DNA from 4 places in the Yersinia intermedia genome. Region 3 is predicted to be linked to each of the others. Evidence: predicted binding sites of a transcription regulator. Region 3 holds the regulator's gene; each other region holds the start of a gene.

Region 1 (6,370 bases), 590 kb from region 3:
GGTTGCCGCCAATGTGGCCGATTTTGTCCACCAGCTAGATGCACTGGTATTGGCTATTGACCATAAAACTGAACAACGCTTGTTATTAGTTACCATGATCCAACTGGTATTCATTGTTCTGACAATGAGTTTACTACTGGCTACTATCTATTATTTGCGCCGTCGCCTACTCCGCCCATGGCTGCAATTAATTTCTATGGCGAATGCGATTGGTCGCGGTGATTTCAGCAAGCGCTACACGTTGTCTTATCAACGAGATGAAATGGGGACGCTGGGTACCGCATTGAATCGAATGTCGCAGGAACTTTCATTGATATACAGTGATTTGGAGCAGCGCGTCGCCCAGAAAACGGCTGATTTACAACAAAAAAATCAAGTATTGGCCTTTTTGTATCATAGCAGCCGTCAATTACATACCCACCAACCATTAAGCGAGCGCTTAGTTCCAATTATCGAGCAGCTACAAACACTGACACCGCTGGAAAATGTGCAGATCTGTTTATATGAAAATCATCTTTATCGCGCCCATCTCATAGATAATGCCGATGGTGAGTATCTGCCGCCACAGAATCGCCCAACACAATTAACGATTAGCAGCTCATCTGACGGAGTGAGTAGTGCCGTTTTGCGGGAGTCTCTGAGTTGGAGTCTGAGTGATAAGCTTGGTCAATATGGGTTGCTACTGGCAAAATTACCCACGGATAAATCACTCAATTCTGATCAGCAGCAACTGGTCAATATGCTGGTGGAGCAACTGAGCAGCACATTGGCGCTGGAAAGCCAAGCCCGGCATCAGCAGCAATTATTATTGATGGAAGAGCGTTCAGCCATTGCGCGGGAGTTACATGACTCCATCGCCCAGTCTCTTTCCTGCCTCAAAATTCAAATTAGTTGTTTGCAAATGCAAGCGCCCGACATGCCTGAACCCAGTAAACTTTTAGTACAGCAAATGCGCGATGAGCTTAACATTGCCTACCGCCAGCTACGTGAATTACTGACAACCTTCCGTCTGAAACTAAATGAGGCGACTCTACAAGCGGCGCTTCAAACACTGGTAAATGAATTCAGTGAACGGGCCAACTTGCCCATTACCCTTGAGTTTGACTTGCCATCTGACTGCGTTCCCGACCATCAAGCGATCCACATGGTTAACATTGCCCGTGAAGCACTGAACAACATCTATAAGCATGCTCATGCCAGTATGGCGTTGGTTCGGGTCACTTTTGAACAAGGTGATGTCGTCATGTCGATCATGGATAACGGCTGCGGGATTGGGCAGGACAGCGAGCGGCCAAATCATTATGGTTTGATGATTATGCAGGATCGAGCAAATAGCCTGAATGGTGACTGTAACATCCGCCAACGGGACGATGGCGGAACAGAGGTTCAGGTGCGATTTGCTCCAGATAATGACTCTCTTGACTGATGCTTCCGCCTAAATTACCGGCCTATACTACTTAGTTAGCGCCTAGATCTGGTAATCAATCACCACATCATCTGTTGCCTCTGCCAGCACTTTCTCTTTAATATCATGCAAAGAAAGTGTTGGATTACAGAGCTGTATAAAGAACCAAATAAAGTTACGTTGTAACTGGCCTCTTTTTAGTCCTAGCCAGACAGTATTTGCATCAAACAGGTGTTCTGCATTCAGTCGTACTAACCCTTTATCACGATGTGCCTCATAGGACATATCCGCCAGGATGCCTACCCCCATACCTAATTCAACGTAGGTCTTAATAACATCTGAGTCCTGCGCACTGAGCGCAATATCCGGTGTCAGACCGGCATTTTTGAAAGCATTGTCCAATCGTGAGCGGCCAGTAATCCCCTGACGATATGTAATCAATGGCAACGTACTCAGGGTTTCAAGGCTGATATGAGGTTCTTGTGTTAACGGGTGATTTTCGGGCACGACAATTGCGTGGTGCCAACGATAATAAGGAAATGTTGCGACTGATGCGTCACTCATTAGTAGCTCAGTGGCAATACCAATATCCGCTTCACCCGAATGCAGCATAGCTGCAATTTCTTGCGGGTTTCCCTGGCTAATAACCAACTTAACTTGTGGATATAACAGGCGAAATTCTTTAATCACTCGTGGCAAACTATAGCGGGCTTGAGTGTGTGTGGTAGCAATATGCAATTGTCCGCTATCATTATTGCTGAATACATCAGCCAGACGGCGGATTTGATTGGCATCATTCAGCATGCGTTCAGCTACTGTCAGCAACTCCTTGCCCGGTTCAGTCATCCCCAGCAACCGCTTACCCCGTCGAACGAAGATCTCAATACCCAGTTCTTCTTCTAGCTCGCGAATATGCCGGCTAACCCCCGATTGTGAGGTAAATAAGGTATTAGCCACTTCGGTCAGGTTATAGTTGCAACGGGCTGATTCCCGAATAATTTTAAGCTGTTGGAAATTCACATTTAGCCCCTTTCGATTTCACGCTATTTAATAGATAGATTTACGGGGGAAAATGGTTAACAACAAATACAAAAAAACCGTTGCTTATGTTTTTTTGTGCTAAGTAAAGCTTATGACATATGTTAATTACTATATCGTTGCGATAAAAATTGAAATAACCAAATTTATCAAAATGATAGGCAGATAGATGACCGTCTCGTTTTGAGCGAGGTTTGGGATAAACATTAAAGTCAGCTATATTTAATTACTTTTTAATATACTCAGGGTTGTTGGCATTGCCGATAGACCGCCTGCTATCCCCTGCGGCTTCAGGTAGGATCGCACTTTGCCGTTAGACGCCCTTTTAGCTCGGTGCTAGAATCGCCCAATTAAATTCACCTGCCAAGACTTTATCTCCTTCATATTCATGCCAGGGAGTGAGTTGATATTGATGTTATTCAGCCTTTTTATGTATATGAGGCTGATCAGGAGTTATTCATGCCATTGGCTATTATCGCACTCACCATTGCTACATTTGGCATTGGTACCAGCGAGTTTGTAATTATGGGGTTATTGCCGGAAGTTGCCCATGATCTGGGGGTCAGTATCCCTAAAACCGGGATGTTAGTTTCTGTTTATGCCATGGGTGTAGTAATTGGTGCACCTTTATTGGCTATCGCAACGGCACGAATCCCGCGTAAATCCACACTTTTGGGCTTAATTGTCCTGTTTATTATTGGCAATATCCTGTGTGCATTGGCACAAACCTATAACTTGTTGATGGCTGCCCGTATTATTGCAGCCCTTTGCCATGGCACTTTCTTTGGTTTGGCATCGGTGGTCGCAACCGATTTGGTCCAACCTAACCGCCGTGCACGGGCAATAGCATTAGTCTTTATGGGAGTCACCCTGGCAAATGTGCTAGGTGTGCCGTTGGGTACAGCCGTTGGGCAAGCTTTTGGTTGGCGAGCAGCTTTCTGGGGAGTTAGTGCTATCGGTATTGTGGCAATCATCGCAGTGATCGCCTGGTTACCAAATAATATTCCAATGAAGAGAATCAGTCCTAAGCTGGAATTCAAAACTCTGATGCAGAAAAAAGTGCAAACGGCCTTACTGCTATCAGTATTAACCAATACCAGCCTGTTTACTGTTTTCACTTACATTGCGCCATTACTGCGTGAGGTGACTCGGGTTTCTGAACATGGCGTTACCGTGGTGTTATTGATTCTTGGGATTGGCTTGTCCATCGGTAGCGTAATGGGGGGTCGTTTAGGCGACAAAAATCTGGTGGGATCCATGACCCGGCTAATAGCTATACTGATAGCTATCCTACTAGCACTGCATTACACCATTGGTTTTTATTTACCGGCACTACTGACATTGTTTATCTGGAGCATTGTGGCCTTTGCCTTGTGCCCAATGTTACAACTGTTAGTGGTGGATCAGGCCCGCGACGCCCCTAATCTGGCATCAACCTTTAACCAAAGCGCGTTCAATTTAGGCAATGCATTAGGTGCCTGGTTGGGTGGCACCTTGCTGGCATTTGGGCTGCAGTTACAACAGCTTCCACTGGCTGCAATGGTTGTAATGGCAGTCGCACTGGTCACTATGTTGCGTTTAAGATTGCATTTCCGTCGGACGGCAATTGTGCAACCCATCAATTAAGTAATCAATTCATCTTGCCCTACACTTTTGTCGGGCAAATGAGCCTTTGTATTTATCACACTCCTCTCATGCAAATAATTATCATTAACATTGGTTAATGTTATAGTTTATCCCCTTATAAGCCACAACCTCTGCTGGCTAGTGGCTAAGAGTAAAACACCATAGGATAAGAAGGATAAACTGTGACCACAGGATCAACTGCAGCAAAACCCGCGTATCGCCCAGTTCCGCCACGTCTGGTTCAGGTGAAAAAGGTAGTAGATACCTCGCCGCATTTACGTCGAATCACCTTCCATAGCCCGACATTGCAGAATTATCCATCAGATTGTGCGGGCGCTCATTTGAAAATCTTCCTACCTTTGGCAAGCCAAACTCAACCGGAACTGCCAGTATTGGGCGAAAAAGGTCCGATCTGGCCTGCCGCCGAGCGGCGTCCGATTGTTCGTACCTATTCTGTTCGTGCTGTTCGCCCTGATCTGTGTGAGCTGGATATTGAGTTTGCTATCCATGATCACCGTGGCCCGGCGGTCGATTTTGCCCGCAATGCCAAAGTCGGTGATTGGTTAGGGATTACTAATCCCGGTGGGCCAGAAACAATGTTGCCAGCAGCGGCATACAGCTATCTGGTGGGTGACCCCTCCTCACTGCCCGCCATCGCCGCATTACTGGAAACCCTGCCAGCAAATGCCGAAGGCCATGCCATCATCCGTGTAGATAGTCCGCAAGATGTATTGAACCTGATCAAACCTGCCGGATTGGAGCTAAGCTGGGTCATTGGCGGTACGGAAAAAACAGATGATGTGATAACCCAGTTCTGTGCACTCAATTTGCTGATGGAGGCATCAACATTCTGGCTGGCGGGTGAGGATAGTATGGTGGTGAAATTGCGCCGTTATCTACGCCGAGAAAGGGGATGTGAGCGGCAACAACTCTATGCTGTGCCCTACTGGCGCGAAGGCCTGAATGAAGAAGATTATCACCATAAGCGCCATGAAGTTATGGACAATATTGACGAGTAAGATTAATTAATATCTATAAAATCAATGGACATTACCTGTAGTGTCCATTTTCATGGCCGTTTTTTTTTACCCTTTCCAGTTAAAACCTTGTAAATTTTCTGCGACAATTCCCTGTTATTTGTTAGTCTTAAAGCTACTTAGCCTACAATATGGCACTTAATTATCGTTAAATGGCTCTAACGCCCGTTTAATGCAGTAAAGTTATTAGGAGCGCTCTCGAAATGAAGTCGCAAAATGATCCCGGCCGATCTAAATCCCGCCATCACGAATACTCCCTTATTCTGCCAATCATTGCATTGGTTATTCTTAATATCTGGGGTAATACCAGTAATTTTGCTGCTGTTATTATCATCAACCTGATAGCACTGGTAGGTATCCTGAGCAGTGCTTTTAGCGTGGTACGTCATGCAGACGTACTGGCACACCGTCTGGGTGAACCTTATGGTTCCTTAATCCTCAGTCTGTCCGTTGTTGTGCTTGAGGTTAGCTTGATCTCAGCAATGATGGCAACAGGGGATGCGGCACCCGCCCTGATGCGCGATACCCTCTATTCAATCATCATGATTGTAATTGGTGGATTAGTCGGTGTTTCCCTGCTGCTCGGCGGGCGCAAATTTGCTACCCAACATGTCAATCTGGTGGGTATTAAGCAGTATCTGATGGCTATATTCCCGTTGGCGATCATTGTGTTGGTATTACCCAGCACACTGCCCGACGGTAATTTTAGTGTGGCACAATCACTGGTTGTCGCAGCAATTTCAGCAGCGATGTACGGTGTTTTCCTGTTGATTCAAACCAAAACGCACCAAAGCCTGTTTGTCTATGAACATGAGGATGAAGGTGACGACCCGAGTGACCCTCATCATGGTAAGCCATCCTCACACAGCAGTTTGTGGCACACCTTTTGGTTGCTAATTCATTTAGTGGCAGTAATTGCAGTGACCAAATTTGATGCCAACCCATTAGAAGCGCTGCTAACTGAGTTAAATGCACCCGCTAAATTTACCGGTTTCCTGATTGCCCTGCTTATCCTCTCCCCTGAAGGGTTAGGTGCATTAAAAGCGGTGTTGGCTAATCAGGTACAGCGCGCGATGAACCTGTTCTTCGGCTCAGTGCTGGCAACCATTTCACTGACCGTTCCTGCGGTTACCTTGATTGCGGTACTCACCGGGCAAGAGTTGAACTTTGGTCTGGAAGCACCACATATTGTGGTGATGGTGAGCGTATTGATTTTGTCGCAAATATCATTTTCCACCGGCAGAACCAACGTACTTAATGGTAC
Region 2 (6,370 bases), 1.2 Mb from region 3:
TCAAAATTGGCTGACGAGAAAGGCGGTAAGTATTATGTGATTATCGCCGAGCGTGAGAAGAAGAAGTTTGACGCTAATGCCGATGTTTATAAGTAATAATAAGACAGAGATGCCCGGCGGGCATCTCTATTTCTGACTTAATGATGATTTTTTATCTGATAAATCACGATATTACAGTGATTATTTCCTTCAGGGCAACGCTTGCAACTGCCTGTCAGACACCCACGATTATCTTGTTCAATGCGTTCAATCTTGCCCATTGCCGTTAGCCTTTCCAGCATGGCCTCAACCAGAGGTAAAGGCGTTGCCAATTGCTGGCTTAGCTGATTCGCTCCTGTGCTGCCACACAGAGCGATGGCATCGCGTAGTTGTAGTAGGCTTGCCATTATGCCTCCTGTCGCAACAACAGTTGTTTGTTAGTGACAATCATTGCCAGCACTCTGACAACAATTCGCGGGCTTACTGTTTTGCAATCGGACGGTTACCCGGCTCCGCGCGCGGCGCAATCCAAACAAAATTAATACATTAACCATAATAACCACAGCCATAATCATTAGGCTTTGTGGCGGATGCTGGTGAAAGGTTGCTGCCTGATAGAACAGGGTTGCCAGTGAGTAGGCCACATTCAGCCCCCACAGAATTGAGAAGGTCATCCAGCCACGGCTGGTTTCCCGAGCGATAGCCCCCATGACCGAGACGCAGGGCACATAGAGCAACACAAATATCAGATAGCTATAGGCGGCAATGCTGGAACCGAATTTACTGCTCATCATGCCCATCGAACCGGCCGCCATTTCGCCATCACCTTTGCTGGCTTCAATGGGATTTGATAACACGCTAAGGCTAAAAGTATCTTTTAAACCCTGCCAGGTGATTTTAACTGCCCCCGCCAATTCGCCCGGTAAGTTGAAGCTCTCAGCATCAAAGGGCTCGTTCTTAATCTGCTCTGCGGTATAGAGGGTATTGAGTGTCCCTACCACCACTTCTTTTGCCATGGCACCGGTCACTAACCCTACGGTTGCCTGCCAGTTATCGCCATGGACACCCATGGGGGCCAGCAATGGCGTCAGCACTTTACTGACTGATGCCAGTGCTGAGTCATTGATGCTATCTACCGGTTTGCCACTGAAAGAGAAGCTGTTTAGGCCGCCGATGAAGATACTGGCGATGACAATCACTTTCCCAGCGCGCAGTACAAAACCTTTTAGCCGTTGCCAGGTTTGCAATAACAAGCTCTTGAGGTGGGGCACATGGTAAACCGGCAGTTCCATCACAAAGGGTGAGGCCTCGCCACGCATAATGGTGTATTTCAGCACCAGCCCGGTGAGAATGGCAACCGCGATGCCCAACAGATAGAGAGAGAAAACGATACTGGCCCCGTCCTGGCCGAAGAATGCCGCTGCGAAGACAGCAAAAATCGCCAGCCGCGCGCCACAGGACATAAAGGGAGCCATCATGATGGTGATCAGGCGTTCGCGTTGCGCATCCAGCGTTCGTGCACCCATGATCGAGGGCACATTACAGCCGAAACCGACAATCAGCGGTACAAAGGATTTACCCGGTAACCCCAGCGCTTGCATCAGCCGATCCATCACAAACGCGGCTCGGGCCATATAGCCGGAGTCTTCTAAAAAGGAGAGGAACAGGTACATCATGCCAATTTGTGGCACCAACGGCAGCACGGTATTAATCCCACCCCCTACGCCTTGAGCGAGGAAGATGGTCAACCACTGTGGGAAATGCAGGGTATAACCCACCCATTGCAGCCCCTGAATAAAGATAGCCGCAGAGCCAATATCAAAGATGGGCTGCAACGCACCACCGATATTGATGGCTAATACGAACATTAAATACATGACAAACAGAAAGATCGGTACACCTAACCAGCGATTAAGGATCACTTTATCAAGCGCTTGTGTCAGGCGGTTTGGTTCCGCTTGTTGCGAGTTACCGACCACATCACAGATGCGGGCAATACTTTGATAACGGGCATCGGCTATCACCAGTTCGGGATCTTCGTGTTGGCTTGCTCGCAGATTGTCGCGCGCCACTCCCACGATTGAGGGGGCGATGCCAGCACGTGCCAGGCTATAGATATCACCTTCCAATATTTGCAGTGCCAGCCAACGGCGCTGCTGCACTGGCCAGAACTCAGGCATGGCCTCTACCAACTTATCCACTTCACTGAGTAGCACTGGCGGGTAGTTAACCAAAGCCTTAAAGGGAACCGGCTGAAGCTCATCAATACTGCTTTTTAATTCATTGATACCCTGCCCACGGGTGGAGACCAGCGGAATAACCGGGCAGCCTAATTGCTGTGATAACGCATTGATATCAATATCGATATGCTGGCTTTTGGCAATATCCAACATATTGAGCGCCACAATACAGGGGATACCCAATTCAACCAGTTGCAGTGTCAGATAGAGATTGCGCTCCAGATTGACCGCATCAATAACATTAATCAGCAGGTCAGCTTCGCCACTCAAAATATAGTGACAAGCAATTTGCTCATCCAGCGAAGTTTGCTCAGAAATGGTGGTCAGGGAGTAGGTTCCCGGCAGGTCAACCAGTGTCACCTGATGCTGCGCGGTAGTGAAATGGCCTTCTTTGCGCTCCACCGTAACCCCGGCCCAGTTCCCCACCCGTTGACGGGCACCGGTTAACTGATTGAAAAGGGTAGTTTTACCTGCATTGGGGTTGCCGATCAGGCCGATTGTGAGTGCTTTCATGATCCAACGTGATATCAGTAAATTAAAATCAGACTACACAAGAGCGCTTTGACACACAGCCCGGCAGCCAAAATAGGATGTTGGCCCGTAATATTAGGGTTGCAGGTCCAGCGTAAGCAGGTCTAAGTCTTTTTTCCGTAGCACCAGACTGACCCGACGGGTTTCTATCTGTATGGGGTCACCTAATGGCGCCAGGCGGACAACATTAAATGAAGAGCCGGGTAGCATACCCAATGACAATAATTTCTGCCGGTAAGCCGGGCTGATTTCAGGCGAGAAACCAACAATTTTATAGGAACGCTGCGGGATAAGATGCATAGGAGCCTCTTGTTATTATGTTATTGGCGCACCAAAATTCAGAGTGATACGACTCTAAAGGGTAATAGATAGAATAATAATAGTAAGAATCGTTTTCATATTCAACTAAGGTTAAATGCTTAAAGGTAAGTATTCATTACGCTTTAATTTTTATATACCCGTCATACTTTAAGCTGCCTGTGCGTTGGCTACGTTCACTAACCAGAATCACTTACTTATGTAAGCTCATCGGGATTAATGAGTCTGATTGCTATTTATGCTTGTTTTACCACCAAATTAAGGTGATCGCAAATGCAAATAATGAGTTAAATCAGTTAACTGAATGTTTACATTGTGGCCAGTTAGGGCTGTAAAATACCGATTGTTAACATAATCAATTTACTCTCGCTTTAATCAAATAACATTCGAGTTTTAATTAACTCGCAGAATGCCATCATAATTATTTATAAATTAGGGTGAATAACTGACAGAATTAACGCCCATGTTAAATAGATTGTTAAATTAGCGCCGGTTTAAACGTAATTTAAGCTTCATCTCGTCGCAGAAAAGAATCGCATGCTAATTAATTTAAATGATAAACATTCAGCTTTATAGACGAAAAGGGTATGAGAAAAACCATTAAAGATGCCCGATTGTTTGCAACAAAAAGCTAAGTGAAAAAAGGGCCACCAACGTGGCCCTGAATAGAGAGATCAACGCTTCTTAAATGCCGCTGCCAGTGCATCACTCATGGCGCTGTTGCTGCCAGAGTTACTGTCTGCCCGGCCTTTTGCCGCTGGGCGGTTGTTCGAGTCATTGCTGTTACGTGACTGGCTGGCACCACGATTGTCATTACGACTATTGGCGCTGCTATTCGCACTATTACCGCCATTGTTGCCACGACGCGAACCGCCTTCACCGGGCTGCTCATCAAGGCGCATGGTCAGGGCAATGCGCTTGCGCTGCAAATCCACTTCCATGACTTTCACTTTGACGATATCCCCGGCTTTCACCACTTTATGCGGGTCATCGACAAACTTATCCGCCAATGACGAGATATGCACCAAACCATCTTGATGAACACCAATATCAACAAAGGCACCAAAGTTGGTCACGTTAGTGACAGAGCCTTCAAGGATCATGCCTGGCGTCAGATCATTAAGTGTTTCAACACCTTCAGCGAAAGTTGCGGTTTTGAACTCAGGGCGCGGGTCACGGCCGGGTTTTTCCAACTCACGCAGAATATCGGTGACCGTCGGGACACCAAATTTCTCGGTGGTGAAATCACGCGCATTAAGATTACGCAGCGCGGTAGCATTACCCATTAGGTCCTGCAATGCCTGTTCAGTTGCAGCCAAAATGCGCTCAACAATCGGATAGGCTTCTGGATGCACGGTTGATGCGTCCAGCGGGTTATTGCCATGGTTGATACGCAGGAAGCCGGCACACTGCTCGAAGGCTTTCGGCCCGAGGCGGCTGACTTTGAGCAATTGCTCACGGTTATGGAAGCGGCCATTCTCATCACGCCAGCTAACAATATTTTGCGCCATCATGCGGGTTAAACCCGCAACCCGGGTCAGTAACGGCACCGATGCGGTGTTTAAATCTACACCCACGGCGTTTACGCAGTCTTCCACCACCGCATCCAGCTTTTTCGCCAGTTGGCTTTGGCTAACATCATGCTGATATTGGCCGACTCCGATAGATTTCGGGTCAATTTTTACCAGTTCAGCCAGTGGATCTTGTAACCGCCGGGCAATAGAGACTGCACCACGGATAGAGACATCCAGATCCGGGAATTCCAGCGCCGCCAACTCAGAGGCGGAGTAAACCGAGGCTCCCGCTTCACTGACAATCACTTTTTGCGCGGTGACTGCCGGATACTGTTGCTGTAGCTCGACAAAGAAACGCTCGGTTTCCCGCGATGCCGTACCATTACCGATAGCCACCAGTTCAACCTGATGCTTGACGCACAGGGCGGCTACCACGGCGGCGGCTTTGGCAGCCTGCCCGGTATGAGGGTAGATGGTATCAAAGGCAACCAGCTTGCCGGTAGCGTCTACTATCGCCACTTTTACCCCGGTACGCAGGCCTGGATCAAGGCCCATGGTGGCGCGCATGCCGGCTGGGGCTGCCATCAACAGATCTTGCATGTTACGGGCGAATACGTTGATTGCTTCATCTTCGGCTCGTTCGCGCAGGGTGCTCATCAGCTCGGTTTCCAGATGCATCAGCACTTTGATACGCCAGGTCCAGTTGACCACCGCTTTGCGCCAACCGTCTGCTGGCGCATTATTCAGCCGCAGATCCAGATGGTTAATAATGATCTGCTCACCCTGACTTTCGCGTGGCGGTTCGTCAAACTGCGGGTCAGGATTGAGTGCCAGTTGTAACACGCCTTCATTGCGGCCACGGAACATAGCCAGTGCGCGATGAGAAGGGACATGGGCGATAGGTTCGTGGCTGTCAAAGTAATCGCGGAATTTAGCACCTTCCAGCTCCTTACCTTCCACCACTTTTGACACTAAATGGGCATTTTTCCACAAATACTGGCGCACTTTGGCCAGCAGGGTGGCATCTTCTGCAAAGCGCTCCATCAGGATATAGCGTGCACCATCCAGTGCCGCTTTCGTGTCTGCAACACCTTTATCGGCATCAACATAAGCGAGAGCAACCTGTTCTGGCTCTTGCTGAGGGTCATGCCATAAACTGTCTGCCAATGGCTCCAGACCGGCTTCAATCGCAATCTGACCACGGGTGCGGCGCTTCGGTTTATAAGGGAGATATAAATCTTCAAGCTCAGTTTTGCTCATGGTGCCATTGATGGCACCGGCCAATTGCTCGGTGAGCTTGCCCTGATCTTCAATTGATTTAAGAATGGTTTGGCGGCGCTCTTCAAGTTCACGCAGATAGCCCAAACGGCTTTCCAACTGGCGCAACTGGGTATCATCCAACCCGCCGGTAACTTCCTTACGATACCGCGAAATAAACGGCACGGTATTACCTTCATCAAGCAGGCGGATAGCAGAGATAACTTGCTCCGGCCGCGCCTGTAGTTCGCTTGCAATAATGCTGCTCAGTTGTTCATTCATAAGTCTGATGTCAAGTCTGATAGTGATTAGGAAAAACGGCAGAAGATAGTTATACGGATTGCCCGGATAAATTGCCAGTAGAGCGGCAGCAGAGCTTGAGGTAACGTGGACTTATCGGTAAAAAGTTAGGGTATAGTAGTGGTATCAATGCCAAAGGGATAATTATATGGCGAAAAGTAATTACATTACCCGCGAAGGCTGGCAAGCACTTGATCGCGAATTGCATTATCTGTGGCGGGAAGAGCGCCC
Region 3 (6,370 bases):
TATCCCGTGATGAGCAGCTTAGGATTAATAAGCGAAATCAACTACGGCGCGACAAAGTGCGTGGCTTACGACGCGTGGAACTGAAGATTAATGCCGATGCCGTCGATGCTCTCAACAGCCTTGCTGAGCAACGTAACATCAGCCGCAGTGAACTGATTGAACAAATGTTGTTGGCTCAATTAGCTCACTCACAAGACGGGTTTTAACCCTATCGGTTACCACGACGGCGTGGCGTAATCACTTACGCCACGCCGTTTTTACTTTATCCCCGTCGTACTTGAAGCCACACGGCTGTTAGCTATTTTTAGAATGTTTCCCAGTTTGCGTTACTGTCCGCTTTGGCGGTGGCAGGTGCTGTGGTTCGCTGATTTGCCCGCATTTTCACCACCGGTTTTGCTCGTTCGTCATCTGCCTTTAATTTAAACACGGCCACCGCTTGGTTTAATTGAGTAGCCTGTTCTTCTAGCGAGGCTGCCGCACGGGAGGCTTGCTGTACCAACGCAGCATTTTGCTGTGTCACGCTATCCATTTCTGCCACCGCCTGCCCGACCTGGCTAATACCTTTACTCTGTTCATCGGACGCAGAGGCTATCTCACCCATTAAATCCGTTACATTAGTGATAGAACGAACAATCTCATCCATAGTAATACCGGCACTTTCTACTAATGCCGAGCCACTACTGACACGACTGACCGACTCATTAATCAAACCATCAATCTCTTTCGCCGCCTGTGCACTGCGTTGTGCAAGATTACGCACCTCACTGGCGACCACGGCAAAGCCACGACCTTGCTCACCGGCACGGGCAGCTTCAACGGCCGCGTTAAGGGCCAAAATGTTAGTCTGAAAAGCGATGCTGTTAATTACCGTAGTAATATCAGCTATTTTCCGCGAACTGGCTGAAATCTCATTCATGGTGTTAACCACATCTGCTACCAATACTCCGCCCTTTTTCGCGGTGGCAGAGGCATTGGCCGCCAGTTGACTGGCATGATGTGCATTATCAGCATTGTGTTTTACCGTTGCGGTTAACTGCTCCATGCTAGCCGCCGTTTCTTCAAGCGCCGCAGCCTGCTGTTCAGTACGAGATGACAAATCTGTATTACCGGCTGAAATCTCGGCTGCACCATGATAGATCCCATCGGTGCTACTACGAATTGCCTGAACAGTATTCACTAAACTGGTTTGTACATCGCGCAACAGCGGAAATAATCGCCCAACACAGTTGCGACCAAAATCGGTAATAGGATGACCAAGTTGGCCAGAAGCAATCACTAGAAAATGCTTACGAATATCGTCCAATGGGCGCACCAGATTGGCAACCAGGTAACGATCCGTTGCCAGCAAAATCAATAGACCGATGACCAACGCAGAGATCAGTGTAATGCTGCTCACTTTGGTCAAATGAGAGAATTGATCTTTAGCCACCCCAATGGCTTTTGATGCCGCCTGATTAAACTTTTCAGCGACTGAACCATACTGGCGACTCAATGCGGGTACCGTTTTCTTGGCTAAATCCTGATAAGCGGCGCTGTTATTGTCCATTGCAGCCTGATACAGCGGCGTAACGCCTTGTTCAATTAATCCACTCCATCCATCAATCACGCCGCTGACTAAAGCGGGATCTAGCTGTGCATGATCGATAGCTTTAAATTCTGCCAGCTTTTGCTTGAGGTTCTCCAATGCAACATCGGATGATTTCAACTCTTTATCAGCATCCGCAATGTTACCGTTCTGGCGGTAATCTACTGACCGAGAAAGGCGCGTCACCATACGGAAATATTGATCCGTCCCCTGATTAACCAGATTCATGTTTTCAACCAACACACTATTTGCGTTGGAGGATTGTGTCAGTTGATTGAGTGACAACAATGTATAGGCTGATACGCCCCCCCAGAGCAGGCAAAATGCGCCAAGTACCCAAAGCAATGCCACCCTGATAGTAATATTTTTTAAAAACTGCATGTTCGTTCCCCTTATATATCGGATAGTTACCGTTAGAAACTTAGGTGTTATTTGATGACCGAAAAGCAATAAAGGACGTTCATACAGCTAACGACAACTCCTTTGCCACCAGACTTGCATCTGACGGTTTTCCCCCTGGCACCGCAAGTTGCAACCATTCAGTTACACAATGGTTATCGGCAATGGCGTTCTAAGGTTGAGCGACTGGCAAAAATTAAATATCGCATAAACTTGATAAAAGTCTGACGGCGTTCTCTGGCATTATGTCGCCCTATACATGTGTTATAATACTTGGCGAAGCGCTCAGTAATTTGCATAACTATTTGAATTCAAAAGGTATTAAGCTATATGGCAACTGTAGGCATTTTCTTTGGCAGCGATACTGGCAATACTGAAAACATTGCCAAGATGATCCAAAAGCAACTGGGCAAAGATGTTGCTGAGGTTCACGACATTGCCAAAAGCAGTAAAGAAGATTTAGAAGGCTTCGATATTCTGCTGATCGGGATCCCAACCTGGTATTACGGCGAAGCGCAATGTGATTGGGATGATTTCTTCCCAACACTGGAAGAGATCGATTTCAACGGCAAGCTAGTGGCACTGTTCGGTTGTGGTGATCAGGAAGACTACGCTGAGTATTTCTGTGATGCGATGGGTACCGTGCGCGATATTATTGAGCCACGTGGTGCGGCAATCGTAGGTCACTGGCCAACGGCTGGCTACCACTTCGAAGCGTCCAAAGGCCTGGCCGATGACGAGCACTTTATTGGTCTGGCAATTGATGAAGACCGTCAGCCAGAACTGACTAATGAACGTGTCGAGGCATGGGTAAAACAGATCACTGAAGAACTGAGCCTATCTGAGATTGTGGGTTGATCGAACAATGTGGGTTGATCTGACAATCGTCAGTTAAGCTAACGAGTCGGAAACGCGATGGTCGTGTGCAACACTGCCGGGCGTTTCCGCTGCCTTTTATCCTTTTGACCTGCACTCTTTATTATAACGTTGCTTTCTCTCTCTCAGTAACCCACTCAATGTGAACAACCCGTTTGGCTATCCGATTGTGCTTTGTTAAGCGGCCCACAGATCCACACCGTCATTCGCGCAAAATGAAAATAAAATGCTACAAATTTGTAACTTTATCCCTCGGCACTGTACACTTAAATGATGTGTTATCCCCATTCATCAATACACTGCATGATTAATCTTACAAAGTGTGCAATTATATCTTTGTTAACAACCACGGTTTTCATTTGGGGCTAGCAGTTCTATAATGAGACGCAATTGTAATTATTGCGCCACGGATGTCATAGGCTGAACAGCCTTAATTTGAATCGATAGTAACAGGACTGAATCCGCATGACTGACAACAACAAAGCCTTAAAAAATGCAGGTCTTAAAGTAACGCTGCCCCGGCTTAAAATTCTGGAAGTGTTGCAAGACCCGTCGTGCCATCACGTCAGCGCGGAAGATCTTTATAAAAAGCTGATCGATATCGGTGAAGAGATCGGTTTAGCCACGGTTTACCGCGTACTGAACCAGTTTGACGATGCCGGTATTGTTACCCGCCACAATTTCGAAGGGGGTAAATCAGTCTTTGAGCTGACGCAGCAACATCATCATGATCACTTGATCTGCCTGGATTGCGGCAAAGTGATTGAGTTTAGCAATGAATCCATTGAATCGCTTCAACGTGAAATTGCTAAGCAGCATGGTATCAAACTGACCAATCACAGCCTGTATCTGTACGGCCACTGTGAGACCGGCGATTGCCGTGAAAACGAGTCGGCACACGATAAAAGATAATGTCGCGTTATCGCATTGATGTGATAAAGATTTTAAGCACTGAATACATTACGCTTATGTTTAATCCAGATTGATAAGTTCCACTGTCTGGCTAACATAAGCTATCAGCAAGATGGCCACCTTTCCCATTTTATACCCGAGTATCTCTCGGTTGGGAGTCAGGTGGTCGTTCTTATTTGTGCCCTTCGTACTTAACGCCGCTAGAGTGTTCGAACTCTCTGGGTGCCTTCACCTGCTGCCATCCGCAACGCCAATGACTTGGGCGTCTACCCCGTTATTAAAATCTGTATCCCTTTTGTAGTGACAAATTTACTGTTTATCCTCTCCCCCTCATTTAACGAGCCGTATCAATTTTTCAGCAAAAAAACCCCGGACTAGCCGGGGAAAGAACCATCAACTCAACTTCACTTAAATTTGTTTAGCTAAAAATCAAGCAAACAGGAGATAACATTAGACACAGCTCAATAGTACCAATGGTCAGACTTTAACCGGCTCAGCACGACTACTACGTTTACCATCTGGGCTGGTGGAGCGAATCATCACCTCACCACTCACGGTAGGTTGTACCTTGGCATCATACTTTTGCCACTGCTTACCGCCATCCGTTGAATACTCGATAATCAGGCCCGGCAGTGAGATATTGGCTTCCAACTGCCCTGCCACAACCCGAGCACCTGGGACTGGTAAGCGATATGACACACCGGCTTTATCCAGCTTCGCCAGCTCACGCTGCCCCATGATATTGGCAAAGCGCTGCCAATCGGTGTCCAACGCCTTGGTGTCAACCATATGCGTCTCACCACCTTTGTATTCGCGGCCCGCTTTGTAATCTTGCTCCCACGAAGCGCGGTGCCAGGCACGCTCGGCCAATGGCAACACGCGAGGGAAGATCATGTATTCCATCTGCTCATCAGTACGGACGGTTTCATTCCATGACTGACCTGAGATGCCATGTACACCCGGCCAAGGTTTATCACTTTTGGCGCTGAAGTGATTGCCATCGCGGTCCACCGAGGTCTCGGCATTCTGTGGCATGTTGTCTGGCGCGAAACTGAATACTTTTGCTTCGTCATTAAAGCGGGTTGCCCAGTAGTAACCGCGTTCATTCGGGTTAACTTCATATGGCATATCGAAGTAGACATAATCGGGATTCGATGCGACCACTTCATAGCCTTTATTAGCCCAATCATTAATTGAGTCGGCCCCACCCCAGAAGAGAGTATCCCAGAAGTTGACTCCAACACGTTTAGTCGCAAAAGCTTTGGCGTCTTTGGCATCTTTCAGCCCATCCTGCCACGCCTGCATCTTCTCGATGCCGTGCGCATTAACCAGCTTGCTGACTTCAATGGCAAAATAGCTGGAAAGATGTTCAACATCCTGCACCTTGCCTTGTTTGACCATATCCTGACAAACCTGTGATTTGGCCCAAGGTTTATCTTCAACACTCTTATCAATAATGCCCTTGCCCGCTTCAATCGGGCCGTTTTTGTCCTGATAACCCGCGCCCAAACGAATGTTTTTCGCCTCATCACCACCAAAGTGCCAGGTAGTCAGCGGCATACCGGCCTCTTTATGCATCTGCGCCATTTCGCCAATCACTTTATCGACAAAACGCTTAGAGGAATCGAGGCATGGGTTAAGATAGCTTTTACGCTCATAGAACTGAACTGACGTGGTGTTGGAATCATCAGTCGGGTCAAGTAGACGGAATTCGTTAGCTTCTTTTTCTTTGCCCTGTTTCATCAGATTGTTGTAACGGGCTTCCATCGACACTACGGCTGCACGGGCGTGTGCTGGCATGTCGATTTCAGGGATCACATCAATCTGGCGTGCTTTGGCATATTTCAGAATCTCAATATAATCATCACGAGTGAAATGGCCGCTACCCATATTATTGCTGTCTGGGCCAGAGCCTAATTGCGGCAACAAACAGGTATTTTCCGTCAAATCGTGACAACGTTTGCTGCCAACATCAGTCAATTCCGGCAAGCCCGGGATTTCAATACGCCAGCCTTCATCATCACTCAGATGGAAGTGGAATTTGTTGAGCTTATAAGCTGACATCTGATCGAGTAAGCGCAGCACCGCATCTTTGGTTTTGAAGTTACGGCCAACATCGAGGAAGACACCACGGTATTCGAAACGTGGCGCATCTTTCGCCTCAAGAGTGGCAATAGTCTTAGTGCCGTCAGTCGGAACCAATGACAGGATAGATTGCAGGCCATAGAACACGCCTGTCGGATCAAAACCAATAACCTGCGCCCCTTTCTCGCCAATTTTCAACTCGTAAGCACCGGAAACCGCTAAGTCCCCCTTAAAAGCAGCCGGTTGAATCACGGTTTTTATCGGGAAACCAGCTGAATTGGCCTTCAGACCCAGTAATTCAAAGCGTTGCCGGGCCGCCTCTGCGGCCGGTTTTGGCAATACACTCAGATCCAGCGCAACACCTTTACTCAGGTCCACATCCTGCTTGTGAACCTTAATCTCCATTGGCGTGGGAATTATCTGCCCACGCAAACTAGCGGCAGATAACGTCTTAACCGCTTCATTTTTCACAAAACGTGATTCCGGTGTCATCAACACGTTATGGTCATCTTT
Region 4 (6,370 bases), 490 kb from region 3:
TAGCTTAATTGAGATGCCCGGCCCTTCATAGATACCTCGGCCATTTGAGGCTTTGCCAATAGCATGGATTGCTTGCTGATAAGAGAGCAGATAAGCCTGAGCATCAACCTCTGTCAGTGCCGCTTCACCCAGCATATCGTAAGAGTAACGGAACCCTTTATCTTCCAGTTTGTTCGCGTTCGCCAATGCTTCGGCAATGGTTTCACCGGTCACAAATTGCTCGCCCATCAGGCGCATAGCCATATCCACACCTTTGCGGATTAATGGCTCACCACCTTTACCAATAATACGATTTAATGAACCGGAGAGCTTCGCCTCATTATGAGTAGAAACCAGATGGCCGGTAAAGAGCAGCCCCCAGGTCGCCGCATTAACAAACATCGATGGGCTGCGCCCCAGATGAGAGTGCCAGTTACCGTTGCTAATTTTATCGCGGATCAGTGCATCACGAGTGGGTTTGTCAGGAATACGCAGCAGCGCTTCTGCGAGGCACATCAATGCCACGCCTTCCTGTGAAGAGAGAGAGAACTCTTGCAGTAAACCTTGCACGATACCCGCGCGGCCATTGGCACTTTTCTGATTACGTAACTTCTCGGCAATGGAATAGGCCAGTTTGTGTGTTTCTTGTGCTAAATCTGCCGGTAAACGAGCCTGTTCCAATAACATCGGAATGGCTTCAGTTTCTGGGCGGCGATAGGCCGCAGTGATGGCCGCTCGAATAACGGACTGCGGCAACACTTGCTCCGCAAAATCTAAAAATGGTTGGTGGGCGCTTTCAGTGACTTGCGGCATAATATCGTCCGCTTCTGCGATAGGGGTCACATGCGTTGTTGGCAGCTCGGGTAGCACACTGCCATTTTCCAGTCTTTCCAAATAGTTAAAAATGGCCTGCTTAATCAGCCAGTGTGGTGTGCGGTCGATACGCTGTGCTGCGCCCTTGATACGGTCGCGTGTTGCTTCATCGAGTTTCACGCCCATTGTGGTGCTACCCATGCTGTCCGGCTCCTTTTAATAAGGGTGATTATGATTTGATTCCTGACAATATCAGGCATGTTGCAACTTTGTGCAACTGTGTTAAATCAGGGCGTGAATGAAGTGTGAATTGCGTCTTGTTTTTAACAATTAAGGGGAGTGACGGATTATTCGGATATTATGTTTGATAGAGGCTAATGCTAACAATAGTAGGGAAGATGAGGCATTAACCTTAGGTGTAACTCATTTTTCAATGGAAGGTGTAACTTCCAGCATAGCTTAATGTGATGTGGCGTGAATTTTTTGTAAAAAATTTGTTTAATTTGTTGTGGGTGAGGAAACTCCTCCACTAGGATAGCAACCGCGAGATAGCCGCTCACCAGCGAATAGTTGCGCTGGTAGTTTATCTGAGGTTCTACATTCATCTCTGGTGCCACTCAGTGTCACGTTCCGACGATCCAGAGTGAATACATGACACCGCACTGAGCGGAAAGAACTCAAAATAGCGGGATATATTAAAACGATAATACGCACTATGGAGACGTTGCATGACCATGAATACACCAATGCTGGTGACTTTTTTAGTTTACATTTTTGGGATGATATTTATTGGCCTCATGGCCTACCGGGCCACCAATAACTTTGATGATTATATTCTGGGCGGGCGGAGTTTAGGCAGTGTTGTGACTGCATTATCTGCTGGTGCTTCTGATATGAGTGGTTGGTTATTAATGGGGCTACCAGGGGCCATTTTCCTATCAGGTATTTCCGAGAGTTGGATAGCCATTGGTTTAACGATTGGTGCTTATCTTAACTGGAAGTTGGTTGCAGGTCGTTTGCGGGTCCATACCGAAGCCAATGATAATGCTCTGACATTACCGGATTATTTCACTAGCCGTTTTGAAGATAAGAGTAAATTACTGCGAGTGATATCAGCCGTAGTTATTTTAGTCTTCTTTACTATTTATTGTGCTTCAGGGATCGTTGCCGGTGCGCGTTTATTCGAAAGCACGTTTGATATGAGCTACGGCACTGCATTGTGGGCAGGTGCTGCCGCAACCATCGCTTATACCTTTATTGGCGGCTTCCTCGCGGTAAGCTGGACGGATACTGTGCAAGCGACGCTGATGATTTTTGCTCTGATCCTGACCCCGATTATCGTTATTCTGGCCGTGGGCGGTATCGACACTTCCGTGATGATCATTGCCGCGAAAAATCCCGCGAATATCGATATGTTTAAAGGGCTGAATCTGGTTGCTATCCTCTCTCTGCTTGGTTGGGGATTGGGTTATTTTGGTCAGCCACATATTCTGGCGCGTTTTATGGCCGCAGACTCTCACCGTACCATTCGTAGCGCCCGCCGTATCAGCATGACCTGGATGATCCTCTGTCTGGCGGGGACCATTGCAGTCGGCTTCTTTGGTATTGCTTACTTTGAAAACCATCCTGAGCAAGCAGGGAACGTGAGCCAGAATGGTGAGCGTGTCTTCATCGAACTGGCTAAATTACTGTTCAACCCATGGATTGCTGGTATTTTACTGTCCGCCATTCTTGCGGCAGTGATGAGTACCTTAAGCTGCCAGTTGCTGGTGTGTTCTAGTGCGTTGACCGAAGATCTGTACAAAGCATTCTTGCGTAAAAAGGCCAGCCAGAAAGAGTTAGTATGGGTAGGTCGTGCCATGGTGTTATTGGTGGCATTGATAGCTATCGCACTGGCAGCGAACCCTGATAACCGGGTTCTTGGTTTGGTTAGCTATGCATGGGCAGGTTTTGGTGCTGCATTTGGTCCAGTCGTTCTTATCTCGGTGATATGGCCGCGAATGACTCGTAATGGTGCGCTGGTGGGGATGTTGATCGGCGCGATTACAGTTATCGTCTGGAAGCAATATGCCTGGTTAGGCTTGTATGAAATTATCCCTGGTTTCTTATTTGCGAGTATCGCCATTGTGGTGGTGAGCTTGCTGGGGCGTGAGCCAACTAACACCATTACAGAACGTTTCCATAATGCCGAAGCGGAGTTTAAAACCGTTTAATAGCCTGCACGGGTTGTTATTAATCGTTTTTACGTTTGCTTAATATCGCCTCCTGTTACACAGGAGGCTTTTTTTTGCTGGAAATTTCACCTGATACCGCTAAACCGGCGAAGAGAACGGTGTGATGTAAAAATTCATATCCTAATGAATTTACTCGTTATTTAACTTGACGGAAACAACTTGCCACAGTTTGCTTAACAATATTCTTATTCAGCTACTTGAATTTCTTTTTTCCAGAATGATAATCACTATCGTTCTTAGTTTTACTTTTCTTTACGTAAATTGACGCTACTTATAATTACACCTTTATACCCATATCCAGCGCAGGGGTGCTTAGTATGTTTGTCCCATTTCTTATTATGTTTCGTGAAGGGCTGGAAGCCGCGCTGATTGTTAGTTTGATCGCCAGTTATCTTAAACGTACTCAACGCGGTCACTGGATGGGGGCGGTGTGGATTGGCGTGATAACAGCGGCAGCGCTGTGCCTGGCTATCGGCATCTTTATTAATGAAACCACCGGTGAGTTTCCGCAGAAACAGCAAGAGCTGTTTGAAGGCATTATCGCGGTGGTCGCAGTTTGCATTTTAACTTATATGGTGTTCTGGATGCGCAAGGTATCCAAATCAGTCAAAGTCCATTTGGAAGGGGCAATTGATCATGCACTTAATTCAGGCCGTAGTCAGGGCTGGGCATTAGTGGCGATGGTCTTTTTTGCTGTCGCCCGAGAAGGGCTTGAATCCGTGTTCTTCTTACTGGCGGCTTTCCAGCAAGATGTTGGGATTGGTGCACCTATTGGCGCAATACTTGGCCTGGCCTGCGCTATTTTGGTGGGCATGGCGATCTACTGGGGTGGCGTTAAGTTGCATCTGGCTAAATTCTTCAAATGGACCAGCCTATTCATTCTGTTTGTCGCCGCGGGCTTGGCCGCCGGAGCCATTAGAGCTTTCCATGAAGCCGGTCTGTGGAATCATTTTCAGGATATCGCATTCGATTTGACTAATGTGCTCTCCACTCACTCATTACTTGGCACCTTCCTTGAAGGCATGTTTGGCTATCAGGAGGCTCCGACAGTCAGTGAAGTCGCAGCCTATTTTATCTACCTGCTTCCGGCGCTGATCCTATTTTTCCTTCCACCACGCACCACTGCAGCCACAACTGCCTCTGTTGCGCGGAAAACTAACCAATAATTCAGGGATTTTCACATGTCTAACCGGTTCTTCCGTCGCACCGCCTTGCACGCTGCACTATTGGCACTACCTGTTGTTGCTAGCAACGTACATGCGGCTGATATTCCACAAATTAAAATTACCGTTAACGACAAGCAGTGTGAGCCAATGGTGCTGTCTGTTCCTGCCGGTAAAACTCAATTTATTGTTCATAATGCCAGCCAGAAAGGGCTGGAGTGGGAGATCCTCAAAGGCGTTATGGTGGTTGAGGAGCGTGAAAATATTGCACCGGGCTTTACTCAGAAGATGACGGCTAATCTGGAGCCGGGTGAATACGATATGACCTGCGGTTTACTCAGCAATCCGAAAGGCAAATTGACTGTGACTGCGGCAGGGGATCAGACTGCGGTAAAACCAGATGCGATGGCATTGGTTGGGCCGATTGCAGAATACAAAGTCTATGTGACACAAGAAGTTGCCCAATTAGTGACGCAAACTAAAGCTTTTACTGATGCAATCAAGAAAGGCGATCTGGCTCTGGCCCGTAAGTTGTATGCGCCAACCCGCCAGCATTATGAGCGCATCGAACCTATTGCTGAATTGTTCTCAGATTTGGATGGCAGTATCGATGCTCGTGAAGACGATTTTGAGCAGAAAGCTGCTGATCCTAAATTTACCGGTTTCCACCGTTTAGAGAAGATCCTGTTTGGTGACAACACCACCAAAGGTGCGGATAAATTTGCCGACCAACTGTATAAGGACACCCTTGAATTACAACAGCGCATCAGTGGCCTGACATTTGCGCCAAATAAAGTGGTCGGCGGTGCTGCGGGCTTAATCGAAGAGGTTGCGGCCAGCAAAATCAGTGGCGAAGAAGACCGTTACAGCCGTACTGACTTGTGGGATTTCCAGGCTAACGTTGATGGTGCACAGAAAATTGTTAATCTGCTGCGGCCATTGCTGGAAAAAGCCGATCAACCGCTGCTGCAAAAAATTGATGCTAATTTCAAAACCGTCGATAGCGTATTGGCAAAATATCGTACGAAAGCGGGCTATGAGTCTTACGAGAAATTAACTGATGCTGATCGCAATGCCATGAAGGGCCCGATTACGGCACTGGCGGAAGACCTTGCTCAGCTTCGTGGCGTATTAGGTTTGGATTGAGGCGTTCAGATGAGTAAGAAAACCGGCCCGCAACACGGGCCGTATCCACATGATAACGGGGCGGCCTTGCTGTCCCGCCGGCGTTTATTGCTGGGTATGGGCATGATGAGTGGCACTTTGGCGCTTGGTGGGGCAAAAATAGCCCGTGCCGCTGATTGCCCGGCACCTGAAGCCGCGCTTGCGCAAGATGAACGCTGGCAGAAGCAGCCCTTTTATGGTCAGCATCAGTCAGGGGTATTAACCCCACAGCAAGCGGCTATGATGCTGGTAGCGTTTGATGTACTGGCCACCGATAAGGCGGCTTTGACCCGATTATTCAAACTGCTGACTGAGCGACTGGCCTTCCTGACCAGTGGCGGGCATGCACCTTCGGTGAATGCCAAATTACCCCCGCTGGACTCTGGGATTATGGGGCCGGAAATTTACCCGGATAACCTGACCATCACAGTTTCTGTCGGGGATTCCTTGTTTGATGAGCGGTTTGGTTTGCAGGGGCAAAAACCCCTACGGCTACAAAAAATGGCGCGTTTCCCCAATGATTCACTGGATGCAGGCTTGTGCCATGGTGATATCTTGCTGCAAATTTGTGCCAATACTAATGAAACAGTGATTCATGCGCTACGCGACATTATCAAGCACTCGCCGGACTTACTCAGCGTAAGGTGGAAGCGTGAAGGCTTTATTTCCGCTCATGCGGCCCGCAGTAAAGGCAAAGAAACACCAATCAATTTGTTGGGCTTTAAAGACGGTACGGCAAACCCGAAAACCAGTGATAAGCCATTGATCAATCAAGTGGTATGGGTTCAGAGCAATATGGGGGAGCCTGCGTGGGCCGTCGGTGGTAGTTATCAGGCTGCGCGGATTATTCGCTTTAAAGTGGAGTTCTGGGATCGCACACCGTTACAAGAACAGCAAACCATCTTTGGCCGTGATAAACACAGCGGTGCGCCCTTGGGTAGCATACATGAACATGATGAGCCGGATTACACCAAAGATCCCGATGGCAATGTGATTAAGCTGGATGCACATATTCGG

What was found. The regulator Fur, encoded in region 3, represses iron uptake genes when iron is present. The targets are predictions, from matches to a motif close to ATAATAATGAGAACNACTATCAA.
Region 1: a site for Fur is predicted at 4,138-4,160, ahead of EL015_RS11975 (siderophore-interacting protein). Genes of this name have one in related genera too.
Region 2: a site for Fur is predicted at 3,127-3,149, ahead of feoA (ferrous iron transporter A). Genes of this name have one in related genera too.
Region 4: a site for Fur is predicted at 3,244-3,266, ahead of efeU (iron uptake transporter permease EfeU). Genes of this name have one in related genera too.

The regions. Positions count from the first base shown of each region.
Region 1 covers NZ_LR134116.1:2,617,905-2,624,274, forward strand. The annotation lists gene narX (nitrate/nitrite two-component system sensor histidine kinase NarX) at 1-1,426, shown strand, start outside; gene cbl (HTH-type transcriptional regulator Cbl) at 1,469-2,425, opposite strand; gene EL015_RS11970 (MFS transporter) at 2,903-4,069, shown strand; gene EL015_RS11975 (siderophore-interacting protein) at 4,252-5,088, shown strand; gene chaA (sodium-potassium/proton antiporter ChaA) at 5,310-6,370, shown strand, end outside.
Region 2 covers NZ_LR134116.1:4,431,037-4,437,406, reverse strand. The annotation lists gene EL015_RS20395 (YdgH/BhsA/McbA-like domain containing protein) at 1-96, shown strand, start outside; gene EL015_RS20390 (FeoC-like transcriptional regulator) at 138-386, opposite strand; gene feoB (Fe(2+) transporter permease subunit FeoB) at 417-2,732, opposite strand; gene feoA (ferrous iron transporter A) at 2,826-3,050, opposite strand; gene EL015_RS20375 (Tex family protein) at 3,743-6,121, opposite strand; gene greB (transcription elongation factor GreB) at 6,288-6,370, shown strand, end outside.
Region 3 covers NZ_LR134116.1:3,206,031-3,212,400, forward strand. The annotation lists gene ybfE (LexA regulated protein) at 1-206, shown strand, start outside; gene EL015_RS14680 (methyl-accepting chemotaxis protein) at 305-1,966, opposite strand; gene fldA (flavodoxin FldA) at 2,315-2,842, shown strand; gene fur (ferric iron uptake transcriptional regulator) at 3,326-3,772, shown strand; gene EL015_RS14695 (family 20 glycosylhydrolase) at 4,250-6,370, opposite strand, start outside.
Region 4 covers NZ_LR134116.1:2,717,785-2,724,154, reverse strand. The annotation lists gene putA (trifunctional transcriptional regulator/proline dehydrogenase/L-glutamate gamma-semialdehyde dehydrogenase) at 1-993, opposite strand, end outside; gene putP (sodium/proline symporter PutP) at 1,521-3,005, shown strand; gene efeU (iron uptake transporter permease EfeU) at 3,344-4,192, shown strand; gene efeO (iron uptake system protein EfeO) at 4,208-5,335, shown strand; gene efeB (iron uptake transporter deferrochelatase/peroxidase subunit) at 5,345-6,370, shown strand, end outside.